DNA from 3 places in the Lactococcus cremoris subsp. cremoris KW2 genome. Region 3 is predicted to be linked to each of the others. Evidence: predicted binding sites of a transcription regulator. Region 3 holds the regulator's gene; each other region holds the start of a gene.
What was found. Region 3 encodes Rex, which represses fermentation and respiration genes when NADH is low (regulators of the CRP and FNR family bind a similar motif). Its sites were predicted from a motif close to TTGTGAANTANTTCACAA; they were not measured.
Positions count from the first base shown of each region.

Region 1: a site for Rex is predicted at 1,997-2,014, ahead of KW2_RS04110 (GntP family permease). Genes of this name have one in related genera too.
Region 2: a site for Rex is predicted at 4,821-4,838, ahead of trhO (oxygen-dependent tRNA uridine(34) hydroxylase TrhO). Genes of this name have one in related genera too.

Region 1 covers NC_022369.1:846,164-852,059, reverse strand. The annotation lists gene KW2_RS04115 (glycerate kinase family protein) at 1-539, opposite strand, end outside; gene KW2_RS04110 (GntP family permease) at 564-1,856, opposite strand; gene KW2_RS04105 (CdaR family transcriptional regulator) at 2,039-3,175, opposite strand; gene KW2_RS04100 (exodeoxyribonuclease VII small subunit) at 3,376-3,615, opposite strand; gene xseA (exodeoxyribonuclease VII large subunit) at 3,618-4,871, opposite strand; gene KW2_RS04090 (bifunctional methylenetetrahydrofolate dehydrogenase/methenyltetrahydrofolate cyclohydrolase) at 5,042-5,896, opposite strand, start outside.
Region 2 covers NC_022369.1:1,222,157-1,228,052, forward strand. The annotation lists gene KW2_RS05840 (aminoglycoside 3'-phosphotransferase) at 1-181, shown strand, start outside; gene hisH (imidazole glycerol phosphate synthase subunit HisH) at 232-840, shown strand; gene hisA (1-(5-phosphoribosyl)-5-[(5-phosphoribosylamino)methylideneamino]imidazole-4-carboxamide isomerase) at 840-1,580, shown strand; gene hisF (imidazole glycerol phosphate synthase subunit HisF) at 1,549-2,328, shown strand; gene hisIE (bifunctional phosphoribosyl-AMP cyclohydrolase/phosphoribosyl-ATP diphosphatase HisIE) at 2,325-2,963, shown strand; gene KW2_RS05865 (histidinol-phosphatase HisJ family protein) at 2,964-3,749, shown strand; gene trhO (oxygen-dependent tRNA uridine(34) hydroxylase TrhO) at 3,782-4,741, opposite strand; gene KW2_RS05875 (2-isopropylmalate synthase) at 5,163-5,896, shown strand, end outside.
Region 3 covers NC_022369.1:1,028,394-1,034,289, reverse strand. The annotation lists gene KW2_RS05005 (dihydroorotase) at 1-137, opposite strand, end outside; gene pyrE (orotate phosphoribosyltransferase) at 289-918, opposite strand; gene KW2_RS12105 (hypothetical protein) at 1,108-1,248, shown strand; gene KW2_RS04995 (ABC-F family ATP-binding cassette domain-containing protein) at 1,411-3,318, opposite strand; gene KW2_RS04990 (Spx/MgsR family RNA polymerase-binding regulatory protein) at 3,491-3,883, opposite strand; gene KW2_RS04985 (redox-sensing transcriptional repressor Rex) at 4,106-4,756, shown strand; gene radC (RadC family protein) at 4,942-5,625, opposite strand; gene glmS (glutamine--fructose-6-phosphate transaminase (isomerizing)) at 5,744-5,896, opposite strand, start outside.

The DNA.
Region 1 (5,896 bases), 180 kb from region 3:
GTCATATCAACTTTAGCAAGTTGGTCAAGAAATCCTCCGCCAAGTGGAATAGAACGATTATACTCATCAAGAAATTTTGCGCCTAAGGCTCTTGCCATTCCTGAACCCCCATCATTCGTTGCACTACCTCCAATACCAATAATAATTTTTTTGACTCCAGCATCAATAGCTGCTTTAATCAACTCACCCGTTCCATAAGTAGATGTGATTAAGGGATTTCTATCATTTTTTTCTACTAATTCTAACCCACTAGCCTTAGCCATTTCAATTACAGCCGTATTTGAATTACCTAGTATTCCAAAATAGGCATCGACACGAGTTCCATCTAATGGTCCTGAGACCGTCTTATAAACTCGAAGTCCAGCGGTCGCATCAACTAATGAGTCTGTTGTTCCTTCTCCACCATCTGCCATCGGAATTGATATAATATCAGCATCTGGGAATACTTTTTTTATTCCGCGTTCCATTGCTTGACACACTTCTTTTGCTGACATACTCTCCTTAAAAGAATCTGGTGCCAGTACAAATTTTTTCACCATTTTTCTTCAATCCTTTCTAACTCTTTAAATTATTCCATACATAATTGTTGCCACTACTGTCGTCGTAAAACCAACCAAACTTTCAAAAGGATAGACTTTCATTCTATCTTTAATAGACAAATGCATCGCATCCCGTGTGATATGGAAATAATTTCCTTGTGGTACGGCGTCAAGAACTGTTCCGCCTGCATTGACCATTACTGCTGCACCAAGCGCAGAGGTTCCAGTTCCTAAAATGGCTTTCCCAAAAGAACCTGTCGTTAATATAACTGCTGTAGAAGTAGAACCAACAGCAAGACTCATTAGCATTGCTGCAAGTGGAGCTAAGAATGTTCCAGAAATTCCTGAGTGTTGAATAAGTAAAACAACCTCTTTAGCCAAGTTTGATGCTGATATCAGACCAGCAAGCGCACCTGCACCAATCAAAATCAGTACTGTATCTTGAATTTTTTTCAAACCAGCAGTCGAATATTCAATAATTTTATTAGCTCTTCCCATGGCAATTGTCCCAATAATTGAAGCAAAAGGCAAAATATAAAGTGAATCAATTTTTAAATTAGTTAAAAATTTCAAACCAAGCATGGTTCCTATTGGATTAACCATTAATAATATAATCGCTAAAACAGGAGCAATCAATGCCTTTCTTAGAGGCATTAAATTTTTTTCTTCGGCAAGTCCATCTAAATCATGCTCAGCAACTCGATTCCCTTTATTTTTTAAAAGTGTTGCTAGCAAGACTGCCATTGCTAAACCAAATACTGCTGGAATAAAACTTGCAATCATCACATCGGCCAAGTTAACATGAAAACCACCAGCTGCTGCAATAGTGTTTGGGTTTGGTGAAATCGCATTACCCGCTTTTCCACCTCCCGATAGAGCAACTAAAAGTGCTAATTTCCCAATATTTGACCTTTTCCCAACGGCCAAAGCTATCGGTGCAACAATAAGCACAGCCACTGGAATAAAAACTCCAACAGCGGTTAAAATCATTGCTGATAGAGCGAGTGAAAAAATTGCTAAACGATCACCCAATTTAACAACAATTGCATTAGCAATAGATTCAGCAGCTCCTGACTCCATCATTACTCCAGCCAGAAAACCCGCCGCTAGAACTCGAATAGCTGTTCCCATGATACTTGAGGTTCCTGCTGTAAGAATTGTTACTGTATCAACCAATGATTCTCCGCCTAAAAGGCAACCGGCAATTGCACCAATAAACAAACTATAGGTTGGATTAAATTTGATTAGAATAAGACCTATGGCAACTAACAAACCAATAATTGCAGCCCACCAAGGAACTATTGTAGCGATATTCATTTTAATTTACCTCAAAATACAAACTTTCTACTTTATGTTAATGTCGACATCGAATTATAATAACGCACTAAACAAGTTTTATAATTCGTTTTATATTATATTCCTTTCGCCTCATTCATGAAAGGGCTTACGAACTATTTTTGTGAATTATTTATCAGGTTAAAAATGTTACCTGTAACACTTTAATTTTTTCTTTTCTTGTCTCTATCCCGCCTGTATTTTAATAACTTAAAAGCAAAATCTAGCTGTGAGAATTGTTTCAAATCTCGTGGATTATAACCTGTTTTCTCATAAATTTTATTTAATTTATTTTGAAAAGTATTTTTATGAATAAATAATTCTGCTGCTCCATGAATGATTGAACCATTATGATTTGCGTAGGCCTCGAAAATTTCTTGGAATTCATTGATTTCTTCATCGCTAAGTGATTGAAAAATTTTATTTAGATAGTCTTTTCTTGTCTGTCTATCAACAGCAGATAAAATCAACTCCAAATCTAAATCATCATAAAATACTAAAAAGGATTGTTTGTCATTTCTTAAACTGGAAAAAATAGTATCACATTCTTTTTTGCTTTTCCATAGCTCATTATCTATTGCGATTGAACAACTCACAGCAAAAACTATCTTATTATTCGTCTTTTGACTAATTTCTTTAGAAATTTTTTCAAGAAGTGAAGCGAAATCTTTTTTTTGTTGGGTCTCCATAATAATAACCACTTCAAGATGAGAAACATTGTAAACTGCATTTTTATAAACTTTAAGATACTTATGTAATATGGATAAAACTTGTTCGGCTTCCTCAAAAGGAAGTTCATCACGAAAATTTCCAACAATTACATTTCTTGATATGTTCCTTTTAAAATTCAACATCTTAAATAAGTATTCTGCCATTTCTTCATCCCTATTTTTTGAAATAAGGATATTTATTAAGGAATTATAGTTTTTTTGTTGATTGGCTTTTAATAGTTGGTTAAGATTTTCTCTAATAAGAATTTCTGTCATTTTTTTAATTGTATTCCCTAATGAGATAACTTTTCTAGGTTCTCCCGTAATACCAATCACAGCAACAATTTCATCACCAACCACTACTGGTAGATTAACCCCTTTAATTGCTCCAGAATATTCATCATCATGATGGACAATCACATCTACTCTATTTTGAACAACTTTTATGGCCGCCATATGCAGAGTTCCAATTCTCTTCTCATCAGTACTTGCAATAATTTTCCCCGTGTTGTCAATAAAATTAATATTGTAGTGGATAATTTCTTTTAAGTCTTTGACAATTTGTTTTGCAATCTTTGCATTTAATTCCATCCTAAAACCCCTCTTGAAAGTCTTTTCTTATTACCAAGTATACAACAAATGTAGCTCAAATCTCAGTAGTATACGTAACTTTATTAACTAATAAAATCTTCTCGAAAATAGTTCGTATAACATTTTGTTTTTAATATTAAAAAGCACCTGATTCTTCAGGTACTTTTTGTGCAATGGGTCACCAATAACATGAACACTTATTAATATTCTTTTTGTTCAGCTGAAAATTCACTTTCATTATCATCTTTACCGACGATTTTGACTAAAGTTTGTTCGGCTTCATTAAGTGTTTTTTTCAATGTCTCAGAAATTTTCATTCCTTTTTGAAATTCAGCAATTGCATCTTCCAACGCAACATCACCAGATTCTAACTTACGTACGATATTTTCTAATTCTGCTAAATTATCTTCAAATTTTACTTCTTCTTTTTTTGTTGCCATTTTTATTTTACCTCCACTTTTACTTGTCCGTCAGTTAATTCCACATCAAGTGCCTGACCTTTTTTTACATCGTTTACGGATTTAATGATTTTTCCATTTTCGTCAGTAATTAGGGAAAAACCACGCGCTTTTATTTTTGAAATATCTAATAAAAGCAAAGACTGATAGAGTTGCTCGGTCTTATTTTTTTTACTTTCAACAATTTTACTATAGGTTGGAATCAATCTATTTGCTGACAGCTCATAACGGTGCTTCATATTTGCAACTTTATTTTCTGTCAGTACTGTCAATCGTTCGCACAATCGGTCAAGTTTTTGTACATGTCCATCGTAAAGGCGTTCAGGTTGTCTAAACACCACTGACTGACTTAATTTTTCAAGTCGCTCTCTACGAATTTTAATCAAATGAGTTAAACGATTGAAAAGACGACTTTCTTGCTCATTTGCCCAATTGATTAAGTCAATTTTTGTATTTGGTGTGGCTAATTCAGCGGCGGCGGTTGGTGTAGCAGCACGACTATCAGCTACAAAATCGGCCAAGGTCACATCAGTTTCGTGTCCAACTGATGAAATAATTGGAATACGTGATTCAAAAATTGCTCGAACAACAATCTCTTCATTAAATCCCCATAAATCCTCGATAGAGCCGCCACCCCGACCAATAATCATCACATCAAAATCGCCACGTTCATTGGCGCGTCGGATATTTTCAGAAATTTCTTCGGCCGCGCCAGCCCCTTGAACTTTAGTCGGATATAAGACAATTTGACTCATTGGAAAACGGCGTTGAACGGTTGTAATAATATCTCTGATCACCGCTCCTGATGGACTCGTGACCACTGCAATTTTTTTGGAAAATTGTGGTAGATTTTGTTTCCAACGTTGGTCAAAAAGTCCTTCTGCCGCCAATTTTTTCTTCAATTGTTCAAACTTAAGGGCAAGCGCTCCAACTCCATCAGGAACTAAACTCTCAATATTTATAGAATATGACCCAGAAGGGGGATAAATACTAATACGTCCAATCGCAAGTACTTTCATCCCTTCTTCCAATTCAAAATCCAACTTACGAAATTGCCCTGCCCACATCGTCGCTTGAATCACAGCCCCTTCATCTTTAAGGGCAAAATACTGATGATTAGGTCTTCTTCTAAAATTTGAAATTTCCCCTGTCAAATACACGCGCTCAAGATAAGGGTCACGTTCAAATTTTGCTTTCAAATATTTTGTTAAGGTTGATACTGATAAATATTCTGTCATTCCCTCACTCTTCATATTTCTCTAATTAATTTTACTGACAACTTGTCAATTTTTACTCTACTTTGTAAAATCGAAAAAAAGTAAAAAGTTTATGTCCTGACCAATTATTTATTATCAATAATTGAGGAGAACTTTGCTTATAAACTTAATTACTCTTTCATCTATTCTTATCAGTTACTATTTTCATTCATTTTTCTTGTTGCCGCACGCACCGTTTGTTCCATCAACATTGTAATGGTCATTGGACCAACTCCACCAGGAACAGGAGTAATCAAACTTGCAACTTCTTTGACTTCATCAAAATCAACATCGCCATGCAATTTTCCGTCTTCATCACGATTCATTCCGACATCAATGACAACTGCTCCATCTTTAACATCATCCGCTTTAATCATCCGGTCACGACCAATGGCTACCACTAATATATCCGCTTCTTTAGTTAATTCTCGTAAGTTTTTTGTTCTTGAATGAGCAATTGTCACCGTCGCATCTGCCATCATCAGTAACTGTGCCATTGGTTTTCCAACAATGTTTGAACGCCCAATCACCACCGCACGTTTTCCCGAAAGTTCGACATTATATTCACGGAACATCTCCATAATTCCAGCTGGTGTTGAAGGAATCATCAACGGATTTCCAGCCCACAAACGCCCCATATTCATTGGGTGAAAACCATCTACATCCTTTTCAGGGTCAATTGCTAATAAAACTTTTTCTTCAGAAATATGTTTTGGTAAAGGTAATTGAACCAAAATACCATGCCACTGTTCTGATTGATTATATTGTTCAATCAGCTCCAAAAGCTCTTTTTCTGAAACTGTTTCTGGTAGACGGACTACGCTAGAATTCAAACCAATTGCCGTTGCTTGACGGGCTTTATTTCGGACATAGATTTGACTTGCTGGGTCTTCACCCACAAGGATAACAGCAAGTCCAGGAACACTGCCTGCTTCTTTTAATTTATCGACTTTAACTTTCAACTCAGCTTGCATTTTAGCTGCAAGTGCTTTTCCATCTATCAAGTT
Region 2 (5,896 bases), 190 kb from region 3:
TATCGATTTGGATTGTGCAGGTGTTGGTGACCGACATATTGACCTCTTTTGGGGAGCATGGACGCTCAATTTCAACATTGGGACTGACCAATATCGTGATCGCTTCTTTGATGCCTATGGTCGGGATAATATTAATATTGACCGATTGAAATTAATTGGCTGTTGTGAGGTTTTTGGATAATTTTAAATATAAATAGGAATTTATTTCCATTTATTATTGAAAGGAGAAGTATGGCAAATATTGTTATCATCGACTACAACCTTGGAAATCTTCAAAGTGTCCAAGCAGCATTTTTACGATTGGGACAAGAAACAGTAATTTCGAGAGATTTAGAAGAAATTCGCAGGGCAGATGCACTTATTCTTCCAGGAGTGGGGGCTTTTCCTACCGCAATGAATAACCTGAAAAAGTTTAATTTAATTGATGTTTTAAAGGAGCGAGCTGATGCCGGAATACCTATATTAGGGATTTGTCTAGGAATGCAAGTGCTGTTTGAAAAAGGAATGGAAATAGAAGAATGCCAAGGGTTAGGGCTTTTAAAAGGAGAAGTCATTCCAATAAAATCAAGTGAGAAAATTCCACACATGGGTTGGAATCAATTAAAACTAGTCAAAACTAAGCCAATAACTGCTTATTTGGCTGATAGTGATGAAGTTTATTTTGTTCACTCCTATCAAGCGACTTGTCCTGATGATGAACTCATTGCCTATACAACATACGGAGAAGCGATGATTCCTGCCATTGTGGGGAAAAATAACATTATCGGTTGCCAATTTCACCCTGAAAAGAGTGGAAAAATTGGCGGAAAAATACTAAGAGCATTTTTGGAGGAAATTTAATGGAAATTATCCCAGCGATTGATTTACAAAATGGAGAAGCTGTGCGTCTCTACAAGGGGGATTATGATAAGAAAACGGTCTACTCTAAAAATCCACTAGAAATTGCTCAAAAATTTGAACAAATGGGAGCAAAATATTTACATTTAGTCGACTTAGATGGTGCTAAGCTAGGGCAAACCAGAAATTTAGAGATTGTGCGAAAAATAAAAGACCAAACTAATTTAAAAATCGAAATTGGTGGTGGAATTAGAAATTTAGATACAGTTAGCCTTTATCTTGAACAGATTGGCGTAGAACGTGTGATTTTAGGGACGGCAGCAGCAGAAAAACCTGATTTTCTTAAAGAACTATTGGTTAAATATGGTTTGAGCAGAATTGTTGTTGGAGTGGATATTAGGGAGGGTTTTGTCTCAACGAGTGGTTGGTTAGAAAAAACAACTCTTCCTTATCTATCATTTTTAAAAGATTTAGAGAAAATAGGTGTTAAAACCGTCATTGTCACTGATATTTCCAAGGACGGTACGTTAACTGGACCGAATTTTGAACTTTATGATGAGATTTCAAAAGAAACTTCTTTAGATGTCATTGTTTCTGGTGGGGTAAAGGATAGTTCGGATATTCAACGAGCAGCAGATTCTGATTTCTATGGAATCATTGTTGGAAAAGCTTACTATGAAGGAAAAATTAATCTTGAAAAGGAGTTCAATCATGCTAACAAAAAGAATTATCCCTTGTCTTGATATTAAAAATGGTAAGGTCGTTAAGGGAATCAATTTTGTTGGTCTAAAAGAAATTGGTGACCCAGTGGAGATAGCAAAAATATATGAAGAACAATGTGCAGATGAAATTGTTTTTCTTGATATAACGGCTTCTTTTGAAGAACGTGAAATTATTGGTGAGTTAATCGGACGTGCAGCACGTGAGCTTTCAATTCCATTAACCGTTGGTGGAGGAATTCGTTCTATTAACGATTTTAGAAGAATTCTTGCTAGTGGAGCTGACAAAGTGTCCATAAATTCGGCGGCAATAGAAAATCCTGAACTTATCCATCAAGCGGCTAATGAATTTGGCGTTCAATGCGTTGTGGTTGCGATTGATGCCAAGGCGAATGAATCGGGGTCTAGCTTTGAAGTTTATATCAAAGGTGGGCGAGAAAATGCAGGAATTGATTTAGTTGAATGGGCCAAAAAATGTGAAAAATTAGGTGCAGGGGAGATTTTATTGACCTCAATGGATAAAGATGGTACAAAAACAGGCTATGATTTAAAAATGTTAAATGCCGTTTGCTCTGCAGTTAATATTCCCGTTGTTGCAAGTGGTGGTTGTGGTTCTATTTCGGATATTATTGATGTTTTTGAAAAGACAAAAAGTGATGCGGCCCTTGTTGCTTCTTTATTTCATTATGGAGAAGCAACAGTGGATGAAGTTAAAGAAGAACTCATAAAAAATCGTATTCCAGCAAGAATAATTAAGAAGGAGATTATATGAAACCAGATTTTCAAAAGCAGGCGCTCATTCCTGTCATTGTGCAAGATTATCAAACGAAGCAAGTTTTGATGATGGCTTATACAAACGAGGAGGCCTATCAGAAAATGCTTGAAAGTGGCGAAACTTGGTTTTGGTCACGTTCAAGACAAAAACTTTGGCATAAAGGGGAAGAATCGGGTCATTTTCAAAAAGTAAAAGGAATGCGCTTAGATTGTGACCAGGATACTTTACTTGTTTTTGTTGAGCAGACAGGTAATGCTTGTCATACTGGTGCCTATTCTTGTTTTTATGACGAAGTCATTCCTTTTGATGACTCGGATATTTTTGCTGATTTAGAAAAACAAATCGCTGACAGAAAAGCACATCCAGTAGAGAAATCATATACAAATTATTTGCTTGACCAAGGCGTTGACAAGGTTTTAAAGAAAGTTGGTGAAGAGGCCAGTGAGGTAATTATCGCTAGTAAAAATTCGGATAAGACTGAACTCTTGGGTGAAATTGATGATTTGCTTTATCATTTGTTTGTTCTGATGAATCAAACTGATCTTTCTCTTGAAGAAGTGCGGAAAAAAGCGCGTGAGCGTCATCAGATTGAAGGAAATAAAAAGGAATTTCACACAAGGACGGCAGATTAAATGAAAAAATTAGATTATCATTTGCATTCTTATTTTTCGGCTGACAGTGAGGAAAATCCCAGAAATCATGTCTTAGAAGCGATTGAGCATGGTTTGGAGGAAATCTGTTTTACAGAACATCGTGATTTTTATTTTCCTGAGATTGATTTTTCGTTGAATGTAGCCAAGTATTTTCGAGAAATCGATAGATTACAAGTAGAGTTTAAAGATAAAATTACAATAAAAATTGGTTTGGAAATGGGAATAGATTTACGATTTAAATCAGAAATTAGTGAATTTATCAATTCGGCTCCATTTGATTTTGTGATTGCTTCTGTCCATGAAATTGATGATATAGAAGTCTATGATGGAACGGATTTTTATCTAAATAAATCTAAAGAAGAAGCTCAAAAAGAATATCTTTTAGCTTGTTTAGGTATTGTTCAAAATTTTGAGTTATATAATTCTTTTGGACACTTGGATTATGTTGCTAGATATGGCGCATACGCTGATAAATCAATAAATTTTGTGGATTTTGAAGTGATATTGCTAGAAATTTTAAGAAACTTGGCTTCAAAAGGTAAAGCCTTAGAAGTGAATACGAGATTGTTTAGTGAATCAAAAACTCAGCAATTTTATAGTGATTTATTGATTAATTTTAAAAAATTAGGTGGAGAATTTGTTACTTTAGGAACGGATAGTCATGTCGCAAAGCGTGATTGGGCGGCAATTGATAATGCAAGAGAAATAATTAAAAAAGCTGGTTTTAAAGAATTAGCGACTTTCAGCAAGATGAAAGTAAAATAAAAAAAGTCTATTTGCAAATAGACTTTTTTATTTTATGATGCCAAATCTTTCTCAAGTAGAGCAAGGCGTTCTTGAACTTCTTGATTTGAAAGCTGATGAGCTTTGATATAGCGGTTATCTGGATGAACTCGACATTCATGTGAACAAGCACCAAGATATTTAGCTTCATTTTCTTTGGAAGCTAACATTTGTCTGTTGCATTCTGGATTTCCACAATTAATATAACGTTCGCAAGGACTTCCATCAAACCAATCACGTCCGACGATGACGTGTTCTTTTTGATTAATCGGAACTGCAATTCGGCTATCAAAGACATACATTTGTCCATCCCAAAGGTCCCCTTGGACTTCTGGGTCTTTACCGTAAGTAGCTATTCCGCCATGAAGTTGACCAACATCTTTAAATCCTTCACGAACAAGCCAACCTGAGAACTTTTCACAGCGAATTCCACCTGTACAATAAGTTAAAACTCGTTTTTCCATGAATTGTTCTTTGTTATCCCGAATCCATTGAGGAAGTTCGCGGAAACTTCTAATTTCAGGGCGAATTGCTCCTCGGAAATGACCAAGGTCAAACTCATAATCATTTCGTGCGTCAATGACAACTGTATTTTCATCAAGCATAGCTTCACGAAACTCTTTGGGATCAAGGTAAGCACCTGTGAGTTCCAAGGGATTAACATCGTCTTCTAAACTCAAGTTAACCAATTCTGGGCGATAACGAACATGCATTTTCTTAAAGGCATTTTGTTTGGCTTCATCAATTTTAAAAATTGTTGACGTGAAGCGAGAATCATTTTTCATGAGTGACATGTAAGCATTCGTTTGTTCAACAGTTCCTGAAACAGTTCCGTTAATTCCTTCGTCAGCAACTAAGATACGTCCTTTTAAGCCTAGGGCCTTACAGTCTGATAGGTGTTTTTGAGCGAAAGATTCTCCATCTTCGATTGGGACATATTGATAATATAATAAAACTCGATAATCTTGAGTCATTTTTTCTCCTTATTCTATTGGTACATCATAATCCATTATAATTTAATCATTTTAGCCCTATCAAAAGCAACAAAATTGCTTGTCTATTTATTAACAAGCAACTGATCCATGGACTTTATAAAAGATATTTAAAAGAAATTGTAATCTTTTTGTTGTTAAATTCTTGTTAATACAAAAAAATGCATTAAATATTATTATTTTATTGACAATTTAAAATATTAAGAGTATTATAATGTAAATTAACAAAAAAGAGGAACTTGAAATGACATACACACAATTTTCATTGTTGTTGATCAAGGTGGACCTACATTAGCTTTTTGGCTAAAATATGTAGGTCCTATTTGACAACAGTCATTTCGAGGACCAAGAGACGTCCTCAGGGCGTCTTTTTTGTTTCTTAATAAAAAATAGAGGTAATATTATGCGAAAAATTGAATTCTTTGACACTAGCCTAAGAGATGGCGAACAAACACCTGGCGTGAGTTTTTCCATAGCCGAGAAGGTAACTATTGCAAAACAACTTGAGAAATGGGGGATATCTGTGATTGAAGCTGGCTTTCCTGCAGCGAGTCCGGATAGTTTTGAAGCTGCAAAACAAATTTCTAAAGCTTTAAAGGAGACGGCGGTAACAGCATTAGCTCGTTGCGTTATAACTGACATTGATAAAGCAGTAGAGGCAGTAAGAGAAGCTCAACATCCGCAAATTCATGTTTTTATTGCCACTTCACCCATTCACATGAAATATAAGCTCAAAATAAGTCCTGATGAAGTTCTAAAAACGATTGATAAATGCGTAAGATATGCTCATGAGCAGGTTGAAGTTGTTGAATTTTCGCCGGAAGATGCGACACGTACTGAACCAGAATTTCTCTTGAAAGCCGTTCAAACAGCAGTAGATGCTGGAGCAACTTACATCAATATTCCTGATACTGTTGGTTATACAACTCCGGAAGAATATGGAAAAATATTTAAAATGTTGATTGATAATATTAAAGCTGACCGTGAAATTATTTTTAGTCCGCATTGTCATGATGATTTAGGGATGGCTGTAGCAAATTCATTAGCAGCAATTAAAGCTGGAGCGGGTAGAGTAGAAGGTACGGTCAATGGAATTGGCGAACGGGCTGGAAATGCTGCGCTTGAAGAAATTGCAGT
Region 3 (5,896 bases):
TCAATGATTTCAGCATTTTCTTCTGATAAGTTTGTGCCAATTTTAGCTATTTTATTCTCTTCAATTAAAATATCTAAAATTTCATCACGATTTGATTTAGGGTCAATCAGACGACCATTTTTGATTAATAAAGTCATTTTCACCTTTCAATTTTACTGACAAGTCCTGTTATTTGCCAATTCAATAATTTCTGTGAGTTAAATCAAACTGACAGCTTTGTACCTAAGTAATATTTATCAGCAAACAATCAACTTCCCTGACAAAGTTTTTTTAACTTCTATCAGTAAATTATGCTTGCCAAGTTTCTTGATTTTCTTTGAATTTTTTGAGTAACTCTAGTTCTTCTTTGGTGACATATCCTGTGTCTTTAGCAATTTCAATCAACTCAGAATAATTTGTCAGTGTCGCCAATCTGACATCGGCGTCAGCAAATTTTCTAGTCGCTTTTTCTAATTCATAAGTGAAAATGGCAACCACACCAAGGACATCAGCGCCTTCACGTTCTGCGGCCGCGACCGCTTCTAAGACAGAACCTCCAGTGGAAATCAAATCTTCAACTACAACCATTTTTTGCCCTTTAGCCACACGACCTTCAACTTGATTGCCAGCCCCGTGGTCTTTTGGTTTACTACGGATATAAGCAAATGGTAATTTGAGATAGTCAGCAATAATTGCTCCATGGGGAATACCGGCTGTCGCAGTTCCAGCAATCACTTCAACTTCTGGAAATTCCGTTTTAATCAATTCCGCAAAAGCTCCTTCAATTTGACTACGAACTTCTGGATAGGCTAATGTCACTCGATTATCAGTATAAATTGGTGATTTAATTCCTGAGGCCCAAGTAAAAGGTTGGCTTGGTGAAAGACTGACCGCCTTAATTTCTAATAAATCTGCAGCAATGGCTTTTGATATTGACATGATTTCTCCTTTATAGTTTACTGACAGAACCATCAGCAAAGCTGATTGTTCATTTAGCTACCGATTCAATAACTTCCTTTGGTCGTATTGAACTGACAGAACCATCAGCAAAGCTGATTGTTCATTTAGCTACCGATTCAATAACTTCCTTTGGTCGTATTGAACTGACAGAATACCATTCGAGCATGAATGACAAACGTCACAGTCGTGGTAGTTGTCAGCAATAAAAAACACTTGCCAAGAGACTTAGCAAGTGTAAAAAGTATCAAAACAAGTTCATTTTTACTGACAGAAAATCCTGTCAGTAAAAATAAAATTAGTTTTTCCTGATTTCAACCTTGCTAGCCTCTCTGGACTAGTTTAAAAGTTACATTGTTTATTAGTTTAACAAACTTAAGAGAGATTTGCAAGTCTTAGTTTTTTCAATGTTTATTTATTAGCCTAGAAAAAAAGAATAGAAACACTATTCTTTTCCTCAATACTCTATTATGCTTACAAACTTTCTAATTCTTCCATTGCTTCTAAAAGAGTCATCTCTGTCTCGTCTTTTTCATCATTAAGCAGGTCAATTTCGGCTTGTAATTCACCTAATTTCACAAAATCAGAAGTATTTTCTTGCATTTGAAGCATAAGTGTTTCAATTTTTATTTCTAACTCTGCTAGTTTTTCCTCACAAGAAGTAATTTCTCGCTCCACTTTTCGACGATTTTTTTGGGCTTCTTTCTGAGCCGTAAAATCTTGTTGAGCAAGACTTTCTACAAGTCCCCCATTGTCTGATTCATCACTTTGGGCTAACTGTTCTTCTTTTTTCTCAACATAATAGTCGTAATCGCCCAAAAATTCTGTACTTCCCTCTGGAGCGATTTCTAAAACTTTTGTCGCTACACGATTAATAAAGTAACGGTCATGGGAAACAAACAAGATTGTTCCAGGAAAATCAATTAAAGCATTTTCTAAAACTTCACGTGAGTCAATATCCAAATGGTTCGTAGGTTCATCTAAGACTAAGAAATTATCATGATTCATTGCTAATTTTGCAAGTAAAAGACGTGCTTTTTCCCCACCAGAGAGCATTCCCACTGTTTTCTTGACATCATCACCGCTAAAAAGAAAGGCACCTAACATGTTGCGAATTTCCACTTCATTAAGCAAGCGATGTTCATTCCACAATTCGTCCAAAACGGTATTTGAAGTCGTCAAGCGCCCTTGTTCTTGATCATAATATCCCAAGGTAACATTGGCACCCAATTTTGCTTGGCCAGCCAAAAAAGGGATTTGACCGACAATGGATTTGATTAAGGTCGTTTTACCCACACCGTTTGGCCCAACAATAGCCAAAGATTCCCCTTTGCGTTCATCAATATTGATTGGTCCAGATAGACGATTGTCTGAATAGCCTACCGTAGCCTCTGACACGGTCAGGACAACATTTCCTGAGGTTTTTTCCGGGGTGAAAGTAACATGAGCCGATTTGTCATCGCTCGTTGGCGCATCCAGTCGATCCATTTTTTCTAATTTTTTACGACGCGATTGTGCCATTTTGGTCGTTGAAGCACGCACTAGATTTTTGGCAACATAGTCTTCTAATTTTGCAATTTCTTTTTGTTGCTTTTCAAAGTTTTTAAGTTCTAATAGAAGTTTTTGCTCCCGTTGTTCGACATAACGTGAGTAATTACCAGAAAAACGAGTCAACTCGCCTCTTGATAACTCTAAAACTTCATTGACTACCTTATCCAAAAAGTAACGGTCATGGCTGACAATTAGTAAACTACCATCATAATTTTTAAGATAATTTTCAAGCCAAGCTAAAGTTTCAATATCCAAGTGGTTAGTTGGTTCGTCCAAAATCAACAGCTGTGGTTTTTCTAAAAGCATTTTCGCTAGGGCTAAACGCGTTTTTTGTCCACCTGATAAACTTGAAATTTCACGTTCCCACATTGACTCATCAAAACGAAAACCATTTAAAACTGACTTAATTTCAGACTCATAAGTAAAGCCGTTTTTCATGCGAAATTCTTCTGACAATGAATCATAGCGCTTCATTAAAAGCGTCAATTCATCAGCGCCAAGTTCTCCCATTTGCAGTTCCATTTGACGCAATTGCTTTTCCATTTGACGAAGCTGGTCAAAAACAGACAACATTTCGGCAAAAATTGTCCTTTGCGAATTTAAGCCAGTATCCTGAGCCAAATAATTCATGCTTAAGTCTTTTGTTTTTGAAATGGTTCCACGACTTGCTTCTTCAACCCCAGCAATAATTTTAAGCAAAGTTGATTTACCAGCACCGTTTCGTCCAACTAAAGCTATTCTTGAATGGTCTTGTAGGCTGAAACTAATGTTTTCAAATAAGACATCGCCACCAAAAGTTCGTGCGATTCCATTTCCTTGCAATAAAATCATTATTATTAATCCTCTTCGTTAAATCTTAAACCTTTTTATCCCTGATTTTTTTCTTATATTTCATAGAAAAAGCAGTCCTTCTATTATAGCATTTAAACGATATATTTTGTAGTTTTCTCAAATAGTGTCATAAAAAAACCTATCAAATTTGATAAGTTTTTTAAAAATATTATTAAATTAAGATTAATCTTTCTCTTAATTCTACTCTACGAACTTCAGGTGGTATAAATGCTCTAATCCCGTCCTCATTGAAACCAATCAATAATCTTTGCTCATCAAAAATTAATGGACGTTTTAGAAGACGAGGATTTTCTTGAATCAATCTATAAGCCTCCTCTAAGCCCAATTCATCAAAATTATGGTTTAAACCAGAGTAAGTTTTTCCTCGGGTAGCAATGACATCTTCCAAACCATTTTCTGTGAGGGACAAAATCTTGATTAAATCATCTTTCTCCATGATGTCTTTAGTTAAATTAATTTCTTCAAATTCAATATGCCGTTTTCTCAACCATTTTTTAGCTTTTCTACAAGACGAGCATGAACCACTAAGATAAATTTTAATCATATTTTCTCCCTATCTATTTTTCATAATTCTATTCTACCATGAAAGCGCCACAATTAAAAGAGTAAAATTAATTTTTTTTAAGAATTTTTATTTTTTACTCATTTTAGTCCTCTTCTTCATTCCTTTTGTTTGATAATTTCACAAATTTTTGATAAAATTATCACAAAGAAACTAATCATGATTAGTTTTAATAAATATGAATTACATTTTTGAGGTATAACAATGACTGACCATAAACCAAGCAAAAGCTTACCAAAAGCAACTGCAAAAAGGTTGCCACAATACTATCGACTTTTCAAAAGTCTAGTCGAAGAGAATGTGACACGCACAAATTCACAACTTATTTCTGAAAAAATTGGGGTAGATGCTGCCACAATTCGTCGTGATTTTTCTCTCTTTGGGGAATTAGGACGACGAGGCTACGGATATGAAACAAAAGTTCTTCGTGATTTCTTTGGAGAACTTCTTGGACAAGATCAAGAAACTCATATCGCATTGATTGGGGTCGGAAACCTTGGACGTGCGCTTCTTCATTATCAATTTCAAGACAGAAATAAAATGAGAATTACTCAGGCCTACGATATTTCTGGAAATCCACTAGTTGGGACTCAAACAGATGATGGCATTCCAATTTATAATATTTCTGATTTAGAAAAGAATGTTAAGAAATCAGACATAAAAACAGCCATTCTATCTGTTCGTAAGGAAAACGCTCAGGAAGTGGTTGATACTCTTGTCAAAGCAGGAATCAAAGGCTTTCTTAACTTTGCACCTATTCGCTTGAAAGTCCCTTCAGATGTTGTTGTCCAATCTATTGATTTAACTAAAGAATTGCAAACCTTGTTATTCTTCATGGGAGCTCAAGAAGAATAAAAGACAAGCAAAATTTTATCAAAACTATTAATGATACCTAGGCCTTCGTGTGCTTAGGTATTTTATTTTCAAGCCATCATCATTTTAATTTTTTCACAAATTTTAGTTTATTATTTAGTACTAATTCCAGCATATCTTCAATCGAGTTAATCATTAATTATATTTTGGAAGTTAAGACTAATCAACTAAAATAAGTTGCTATCTCTCTCTCGAAAACTATAATAATTCCCCGCTCCCACAATAATATGATCAATAAAATTAATTCCTATATTATCACAAGCATTTTTTAATTTTTTTGTAAAAATTTTATCTGCTTGACTGGGTTGTAAATTGCCCGAAGGGTGATTATGTGCGACTAATAAACCAACCGAGAGATTTTTTATTGCATGGTAAAGGATCTCTCGAGGACTAGCAGTTGCATGATTAACTGCTCCGATAAAAATAGTTTTCTTCTCAATAATCTGATTTTGTCCATCTAAATAGGTCGCAGTAAGATGTTCTTGCTCAAAATTTTGCATTTCAAAAGCAAGACTCATGCCATATTCTTTTGAACTTAAAACTTGGCCATAACGTTTTCTGGTTGTCGTTTGTATTCTTTTTCCAAGTTCAATCATTGCTCGTAATTCAATAGCTTTTGTTTGCCCAATACCCGAAATCTCCTTGAGTTCACTAATAGATGCTTTGCGAAAATTATCCAATGTCCCAAAATGTTGCAAAAGTTCTAAAGCTAAATTTAATGATGAGTATTTTTTCCGACCCGTCCGCAATAATATTGCAAGTAACTCAACATCAGACAAATACTCTTCACCTAAAAGTTCTAAACGCTCTCTTGGTTGCATTGGATAAGATTTCTCTTTTAATTCGTACATACTTACTTATACGAAAAAACAAATCGTTTGTCACTGACAAATTAAAAAAATATAAAAAAGTTCTGACAGAATCAGAACTTTTTTATATTTTATTACTGACCTTTCTGTCAGTAAATTTTTATTCTACTGTTACTGCTTTAGCCAAATTACGGGGTTTATCAACGTCAAGACCACGTTGCATTGAGGCATAGTAAGCAATCAATTGTGTTGGGATAACCATTGAAATTGCTGACAAATAAGGGTGAACTTGATTGATTACAATTGTATCATC